Regions from separate parts of the Streptomyces sp. NPDC107581 genome, predicted to be linked through region 1. Evidence: predicted binding sites of a transcription regulator. Region 1 holds the regulator's gene; the other holds the start of a gene.
The links. Region 1 encodes HspR, which represses chaperone genes until heat shock. Its sites were predicted from a motif close to TTGAGNNNNNNNNNCTCAA; they were not measured.

Region 1 (4,415 bases):
CACGCGATCCCCGGCCCCGCACAGTCGGTCGGCACCGTGTGGATGCTCCTCCGTCCCGCGCCCGGCCATCGCCCATTCCACCCCCGGCTTGCTGCCACTTCCGCAGCGCAACTATGCGCGGCCGGGACCGGGTCCGCAACACGGCTCGCGCGGCCACGGGCACCGCAAACCGGCGTTATGACCGGTTTTCATCCGGCCTCCGCCCGTCGCATTGCAACAAGATGATGGTGGTGGCGCGATCGTCACGGAGGCATCGTTGTTCCCGCTTCCCCCGGGTGCACCAGCACCCGGGGCGGCCCTGGCCGGACACCCCCCCGTTCGGCCGGGGCCGTCGTATCGCGCTCACGGGGGTGGCGCGATGTGAGAGGGCCGCTCAGCACGTGACGCGGCAACCGTCGTAAACCCGCCGATGGTTGCCGCGTCCCGTGTTGTTCTCCGGTGGTCCGCCGGCCGCTCCGCGTCAGCGGTCCCGCACGCGCGGGTGACGACGGGGCCCGCGCCGCGATCGACCGCGCCGTAGTCGCCGGTCCGGGGACCCACCGCCACGGGCACCGGACGCCGATGGCGCTCGCCTCCGGGGGCTCGCCGCGCCGCGAGCCGCAGGCCGCCGTGCCGCAGGCCGTAGGCCGCCGTGCGCGGGCCGCAGGCCGCCGTGCCGCAGGCCGTAGGCCGCCGTGCGCGGGCCGTAGGCCGCCGTGCCGCAGGCCGCCGTGCCGCAGGCCGCCGTCCGGGGCCTCGCGCCGCGCCTGCCGCTACTTCAGGCCGACGGCCGCGCAGGCCGTCTTGTACTTGACGGTGCAGATGTCGCCGACCGTGTAGATCCCGTCCGCAACGACGGTGTCCTTGACCCTGTCCTTGGTCAGCTCGGTCACCTGGACCAGCTTGGCCGGGATGTCCTTGCCGGTGGGGCTGTCCACCTTGTCCTGGGTGAGGGCGTCGAACTGGATGTCCTTGCCCTGCACCTTGGTGACGGCCATCTGGGCGGCGGCCTCGGCCTCGTCCGGGTAGGACTTGTAGACGCTCATGTACTGCTCGCCGGCGATGACCCGCTGGACCGCGTCCAGTTCGGCGTCCTGGCCGGTGATCGGGGGCAGCTTGGTGACACCGGCCGCCTCGAAGGCCTTGATGACACCGCCGGCCATGCCGTCGTTGGCGGCGTAGACCGCGGCGATGTTGTTCTTGCCGATCTTGTTGATCGCCTCGGTCATTTCGGCCTCGGCGTTCTCCGGCTTCCACTCCTTGGTGTCGAAGCTCTCCGCGATGTCCACCTTGCCGTTCAGCTCGGAGAGCGCGCCCTGCTTGAACTGCTTGGCGTTCGGGTCGGTGGGCGAGCCGTTCACCATGACGACCTTGTCGGAGGTGTCGACGTTCGACCCCAGGGCCGCCAGCAGCGAGCGGGCCTGCACCTCGCCGACCAGCTCGTTGTCGAAGGAGATGTAGGCGTCGATCGGGCCCTCGGCGAGCCGGTCGTAGGCGATGACCGGAATGCCCGCGTCCTTGGCCTTCTTGACCTCGCCGGCGATGGCGTGCGAGTCGACCGCGTCGAGCAGGATGACGTCGACCTTGTCGTCGATCATCTGCTGCAGCTGGCCGGCCTGCCGGGTGGCGTCCGCGTTCGCGTTCGCGTACGAGACCTTGCCCTTCTGGTGGGTCAGCTCGGCGACCTTGCTCTTGATGATGGGGTAGTCGAACTTGTCGTAGCGGGAGTTCGCCTTCTCCGGCAGCAGCAGCCCGATCGTGACGTCGTCGCCCTTGGTCGGGCTCGCGCTCGCGCTGTCCCCCGTGGCGTTCAGCACGCCGCAGCCGGCGAGCGAGAGGGTCATGGTGGATGCAGCCACGGTTATGGCGATACGACGCATTCGAGGACTCACTTCAGGTGCGTTCCGGACGTGGGTGCTGCTTTACGACCCAGGTGTCTGAAAAGACAACTTGCAGCCGCTACCCGGCGTCAAGCGGAACTACTTAACGAGTGCGCAACAGCACGCTCCGCTGCACCTGTGAAGGAGCAGCGGAATCGCCTCCAAACACTCTTTACGGACCCTCCATTCAAGGAGAGTCCATGAGATGGCAAAGGAGTCCACTCGATCAGGTGATCGAACAGACCCGGCCATCCACCCCGTGCGGTCCTCCTGCTGAAGCGTCCGGCGCGGGAAAGGGCGAGATCGTCGTGGCGGGCGCGTCGGTCCCGGGTCGTACTGCGCCGCACCGCCGGAACGGAACCGGCGGACCACGTGCCGACCGGCACCCGAGTGGCGCGAGGACGCGGTCCCCGACGCCACGGCCGCGGCAGGCCACGCGACGGCACGGCAAGGGCCCCGGCAGGCCACGCGACGCCACGGCAAGGGCCCGCGGACGGTGGACGTCCGCGGGCCCGGTGCTGCTGAGGTGCCGTCAGTCCGACGGCTGCTGCCGCTTGGGGCGCCACACCACCAGCGCGCTGGTCTGCTGTACCTCCTGGTACGGGACCAGGTCGCGGCGGTAGGAGGCGTGGACGGCGGCCTCACGCTGCTGCATCGCGGCCGCCGCGCCGTCCAGGGCCGCCTCCAGCTCCGCGACGCGGGACTGGAGCGCGATGACCTGGTTCTCCAGTTCGATGATCCGCTTGATGCCGGCCAGGTTGATGCCCTCGTCCTGCGACAGCTGCTGCACCTGGCGGAGCAGTTCGATGTCGCGGGCCGAGTAGCGGCGGCCTCGTCCGGCCGTACGGTCCGGGGAGACCAGACCGAGCCGGTCGTACTGGCGCAGCGTCTGCGGGTGCAGTCCGGAGAGCTGGGCCGCCACCGAAATGACGTAGACCGGAGTCTCCTCGGTCAGTTCATACGGGTTCCGTCGACGGCCTGAAGTGTCCATGGCGGCTGTCAATCTCCCTTCGCGGCCTCGAACAGCTCCGCCCGCGGGTCCTCGCCCGCGGTCGCCTCGCGATACGCCTCCAGCGCGTCACGAGCCTTCCCCGACACGTCCCTCGGGACACTCACCTCGACGGTGACCAGCAGATCGCCGCGGGTGCCGTCCTTGCGGACCGCACCCTTGCCCCGGGCGCGCATGGTACGCCCGTTGGGCGTGCCGGGCGGGAGCTTCAGGGTGACGGCCGGGCCGCCGAGGGTCGGGACCCGTACCTCACCGCCGAGGGTCGCCTCGGCGAACGTCACCGGCACGGTGACGGTGAGGTTGTCGCCCTTGCGCCCGAACACCGGGTGCTCGCCGACGTGGACCATCACATACAGGTCGCCCGCCGGACCGCCCCGCTCGCCGGGCGCGCCCTTGCCGCGCAGCCGGATGCGCTGGCCGTCCGTGACCCCGGCCGGGATCCGGACCTGCATCGTGCGCGAGGACTTGGCGCGTCCGCTGCCCTTGCACTCCATGCAGGGGTGCTCGGCGATCAGACCGCGGCCCTTGCAGTCGGGGCAGGGGTCGGTGAGCGAGAATCCGCCGCCCGAACCCCGCGCCACCTGTCCGGTGCCGACACAGGTCGGGCACACCCGCGGTGTGCCGTTCTTGTCGCCGGTGCCCGAACAGGCCTTGCAGGGCGCCTGGGAGGACATCCGCAGGGGCACCGTGGCGCCCTCGATGGCCTCCGTGAAACTCAGCGTGACCTCGGACTCGATGTCCTGGCCGCGCCGGGGCTGGGTACGGGTGCCCGAGCCGGCACCGCCGCGGTTGAACAGGCCCCCGAAGACGTCACCGATTCCGCCGCCGAAGCCTCCGCTCTGGGCGTTGCCCCCTCCTCCGAAGAGGTCGCCCAGGTCGAAGTTGTAGGAGCCGCCGGCGCCCGGCCCGGGGCGGAAGCCGCCGTTGCCGAACAGGGCGCGTGCCTCGTCGTACTCCTTGCGCTTCTTCGGGTCGCCGAGGACGTCGTTCGCCTCGGAGATCTCCTTGAAGCGCTCCTCCGCCTTGGCGTTGCCCTTGTTGGCGTCCGGGTGGAACTCGCGGGCGAGCTTCCGGTACGCCTTCTTGATCTCGGCCTCGGTGGCGTCCTTGGGGACGCCGAGGACCTTGTAGAAGTCCTTCTCGATGAAGTCCTTGGTGCTCATCCCCGACGTCCCTCCTTCCTGTCTTCAGTGATTACGTCAGCCCTCGTCCGGGCCACCGTTCTCCTTGTCGTCGGCGGCGCCGGTCGCCGGGCTCTCCTCGGCGTCCTCGGCCTTGACGGTCTGCGCGCCGGGCTGCGGTTCGGCGACGGCCACCCGCGCGGGGCGGATGGTGCGCTCGCCGATGCGATACCCGGGCTGCAGGATGGCCACGCACGTCGTCTCGGTGACGTCCGGCGCGTAGCTGTGCATCAGGGCCTCGTGGATCGTCGGGTCGAAGGGCTCGCCCTCCTTGCCGAACTGCTGCAGACCCATCTTGGCCGCCACGGTCTCCAGCGACTCGGCCACCGACTTGAAGCCGCCGACCAGTTCACCGTGTTCCCGCGC
Region 2 (4,415 bases), on a different contig from region 1:
CTGACCGGTCAGGGTCAGGCCGGCCGCGCCCGTCTCGGGGTCGGCGAGGGACGCCTCGACGAAGAGCACGTCGCCGCCGGCTCCGGTGACCGCGAGGCCGGTCGCCACGCCCGGCACGGCCGTACGGCGCTCGGCCGGGTCCTGGGCGGACTCGGGCACATGGTGCGGACGCCCGACCAGAGCGCGCAGGTCCTCGTCCCGGACGGTGAACGGCAGTTCCCGCCGGCCGAGTTCGTGCTGGGCCGCGACCTTGCGGAGCAGCCGTGCGATGGACCGCTCCAGAGTGCGCACGCCCGCCTCGCGGGTGTACTCGCCGGCGAGCCGGCGCAGCGCGCCCTCGTCGATCGTGACCTCGTCCTCGGCCAGGCCCGCCCGCTCCAGCTGGCGCGGGAGCAGGTGGTCACGGGCGATGACGACCTTCTCGTCCTCGGTGTACCCGTCCAGCCGGACGATCTCCATACGGTCGGCCAGCGCCTCCGGGATGGCCTCCAGGACGTTGGCGGTGGCGAGGAAGACCACGTCGGACAGGTCGAGTTCCACCTCCAGGTAGTGGTCCCGGAAGGTGTGGTTCTGCGCCGGGTCGAGGACCTCCAGCAGCGCCGCGGCCGGGTCGCCGCGGAAGTCGGACCCCACCTTGTCGATCTCGTCGAGGAGCACGACCGGGTTCATGGACCCGGCCTCCTTGACGGCGCGGACGATCCGGCCGGGCAGCGCGCCGACGTACGTACGCCGGTGGCCGCGGATCTCGGCCTCGTCCCGGACACCGCCGAGCGCGACCCGGACGAACTTGCGCCCCATGGCGTGTGCGACGCTCTCGCCCAGGCTGGTCTTTCCGACCCCGGGCGGCCCGACGAGGGCCAGCACGGCACCGCCGCGCCGTCCGCCGATGACGCCCAGCCCCCGGTCACCGCGCCGCTTGCGCACGGCCAGGTACTCGGTGATGCGTTCCTTGACGTCCTCCAGGCCCGCGTGCTCGGCGTCCAGGATCGCCTTGGCGCCCCGGATGTCGTAGGCGTCCTCGGTGCGCTCGTTCCACGGCATCTCCAGGACCGTGTCCAGCCAGGTCCTGATCCATGAGCCCTCGGGCGACTGGTCGGAGGCCCGCTCCAGCTTGTCGACCTCCTTGAGGGCGGCTTCGCGGACCTTCTCCGGCAGGTCGGCGGCCTCCACGCGGGCGCGGTAGTCGTCGGACTCCTCGCCGTCCTGCTCGCCGTTCAGCTCGCGCAGCTCCTTGCGGACGGCCTCCAGCTGGCGCCGCAGCAGGAACTCGCGCTGCTGCTTGTCGACGCCCTCCTGGACGTCCTTGGCGATGGTCTCGGCCACGTCCTGCTCGGCGAGGTGGTCGCGCAGCTGCTGGGTGGCGAGCTTGAGGCGCTCCACCGGGTCGGCGGTCTCCAGGAGCGCGACCTTCTGCTCGACGGTGAGGAAGGGCGAGTAGCCGGAGTTGTCGGCCAGCGCGGAGACGTCGTCGATGGCCTGGACACGGTCGACGACCTGCCAGGCGCCACGCTTCTTCAGCCACTCGGTGGCGAGGGCCTTGTACTCCTTGACGAGTTCGCCGACCTGGCCGGGCAGCGGTTCCGGCACCGTCTCCTCGACGCGGGCGCCCTCGACCCACAGCGCCGCACCCGGGCCCGTCGTACCGGCGCCGATGCGCACCCGGCCGCGGCCGCGGATCAGGGCCCCCGGGTCGCCGTCGGCCAGCCGGCCGACCTGCTCGACGGTGCCGAGCACACCGGTCCTGGCGTAGGTGCCGTCGATGCGCGGCACCAGCAGGACCCTCGGCTTGCCCGGCTCCGCCCGGGCGGCGGCCTGTGCGGCCTCCACCGCGGCTCGCACCTCGGCGTCGCTCAGGTCCAGCGGAACCACCATCCCGGGCAGCACGACCTCGTCGTCGAGCGGCAGCACGGGCAGCACGAGCGTGAACGCCGTGGACTCAGCAGCCATGATCTCCCCTTAGGCAGTCAACTTGAGTTATGCCGACTCAATGCACGGGGCTCCGCCAATGTTCCCCGGTTCCTGTTCGCTCTGGGCGATCAGCCGGTGACCGGTGTGTCTGCGCAGGCAGAGGCGCCGGGGGTGCGAGTGGGTGCGGGGGCGCCCGAGGGAGGGTGGCAAGGGGGTGCGGCAAGGGGGTGTGGGTGCGGGTACGGATGCGCGGGTGGATGGGTGCTGCTCCGGTGCGACCGCTCGTACAACCCCGCGGCCGGTCGCACGCTTCCTCGTGCTCCGCGCCGGTCGCACACTTCCCGGCGCCCCCGGGGACGTCGCGGCGGGACTCAGCGGGCGGACGACGGCAGGCGCCGGCTGCGCACCAGGGGCCAGCCGGTGATGCCGATGCCGAGGGCGATCAGATGACCCCAGTTGGTCATCGGGTCCTGGAAGGCGATCAGGTCGTTGACGAGCATGCCCGCGACCATGGCGAGCAGGGGCCAGCGGACCCAGGGGGTGAGCAGGCCGGCCAGCGCCCCGGTGCTGGCCGCGACGCCGAAGCTGATGCCGTAGTCGAGGCGGTGCAAAGAGGTGTCCGGGAGGTGGCCGAAGAGGACCGCGAGACCGACCGGGACCTCCGTGGCAAGGGTGGCCAGGACATGGCCCGCCAGGAACACACAGGCCGCCCGCACCCCGCCTATCCGCCGCTCCAGCGCGGTCAGCACCAGCACGAAGGCGACCGCGTACGGCGAGACGATCCCGCCCGCGATCCACAGCGCACTCGCCAGCAGCACCAGCACGGGCGTGCGCACCAGATGGGCGACGTCGGTGCTGGAGTCCTGGTACAGCGCGTGCACGAGGCCGGGCGCGGCTTGGGCGGCGACGAGGGAGGTGACGGCGAGGACCGCCGCGTAGACGAAGGTGAACGGCGTGCCGGTGGGGCTGGGCAGCAGGCGCCAGGGCCGCAGATGCCAGGACGAAGGGGAGCGGCGGGCCGCGGCGGGGGCCGGCGCCGTGGCCGGTGCCGGCGGTGCGGGCAGCTCGCGTTGGCGCGGTACGCCGTCGAGCAGCCCGGCGACGTCCGGCAGCGGACCGGCGGGAAGGGGCGTACCCAGGGGCGGGGACACGGCCGTCGCAGGGCCGGTCACGGTCCGTTCCACGGTGAGGCGCTCCTTCCGTCGCGCCCCACCCTTCGCGTTCACGAGGCCGCTGTCTATGACCGACGCCACGCGAGAGCGGATTCACAGCAACCTCAGAAGCGCCGGCTGCGTCCGCCGCGGCCCGGCCCCCGGCCGCAGCACGCCCGCCTGCAGGCCCGGCCCCTCCCCACTCCTCCCCTTCCCCTCGAATTCCCGAGAATCCCGTCCTCCGTTCCACCAAGATGGACCCATGACTGCCGTGTACGACTCGCCCGTGGTCCTGGATCGTCGCGAAGGCCCGTACGGGGAGGTGGTGCTGCGCCGGCACGGCGGCCTCCTCCAGATCATCGCCAACGGCTGCTTTCTGATGGACACGTCCGACGGGCGCTCGGAGCGGCTGCTGGTCGACGCCGCGCGCGGCGCGCTGGACGGGCGCCCGGCACCGGATGTGCTGATCGGCGGACTGGGCGTGGGGTTCTCGCTCGCACACGCGGCGGCGGACCCGGGGTGGGGGCGGATCACCGTCGTGGAGCGGGAGTCCGCCGTGATCGACTGGCACCGGCGGGGCCCGCTCGCGGAGCTTTCCGCCGAGGCGCTCGCCGATCCGCGGACCGAAATCGTCGCAGCGGATCTCGTGACGTACGTCAATGAGACATCGGACACGTTCGACGCCCTGTGTCTCGATATCGACAACGGGCCCGCCTGGACCGTCACCGAGGACAATGACGGCCTCTATTCGGCGGCCGGACTCGCGTCCTGCGCACGGGTGTTGAGGCCCGGTGGGGTGCTGGCGGTATGGTCGGCGGAACCCTCTCCGGAATTTGAAGGAACCTTGCGGAATGCCGGGTTCCGGCAGGTGCGTACCGAAGAGGTGCCCGTTGCCCGGGGCGTTCCGGACGCCGTGCATCTCGCCGTCCGCCCTGGATAGCGACGGCACGGTGAGTCCCCGTAATGTGCTGCCCTGACGCGGATCATTCAAGCGTCAATCGCAGTCATGGGATCACCCCACTGGTTCCGGAAAGCAACAGGGGCGGGCGATGGAGCAGACACACACCTCCCAGACCGGCGCGGCCACGACCACCCCGGGCGCGCAGCGCCGGGTGCTGGTCGTCGAGGACGACCCCACGATCGTCGATGCCATCGCGGCCCGGCTCCGCGCCGAGGGATTTCTCGTACAGACGGCGACCGACGGTCCGGCCGCGGTCGACACGGCCGAGGCCTGGCAGCCCGACCTGCTGATCCTCGACATCATGCTGCCGGGCTTCGACGGACTCGAGGTCTGCCGGCGGGTGCAGGCGCAGCGGCCGGTGCCGGTGCTGATGCTCACCGCCCGCGACGACGAGA

Region 2: a site for HspR is predicted at 1,970-1,988, ahead of lon (endopeptidase La). Genes of this name have one in related genera too.

Annotation. Positions count from the first base shown of each region.
Region 1 covers NZ_JBVKBH010000001.1:324,646-329,060, forward strand. The annotation lists gene ACZ7P3_RS01510 (helix-turn-helix transcriptional regulator) at 1-69, opposite strand, end outside; gene ACZ7P3_RS01515 (sugar ABC transporter substrate-binding protein) at 753-1,859, opposite strand; gene ACZ7P3_RS01520 (heat shock protein transcriptional repressor HspR) at 2,392-2,850, opposite strand; gene dnaJ (molecular chaperone DnaJ) at 2,859-4,031, opposite strand; gene grpE (nucleotide exchange factor GrpE) at 4,068-4,415, opposite strand, start outside.
Region 2 covers NZ_JBVKBH010000008.1:376,846-381,260, reverse strand. The annotation lists gene lon (endopeptidase La) at 1-1,947, opposite strand, end outside; gene ACZ7P3_RS23090 (rhomboid-like protein) at 2,280-3,092, opposite strand; gene ACZ7P3_RS23085 (spermine/spermidine synthase domain-containing protein) at 3,322-3,999, shown strand; gene ACZ7P3_RS23080 (response regulator transcription factor) at 4,109-4,415, shown strand, end outside.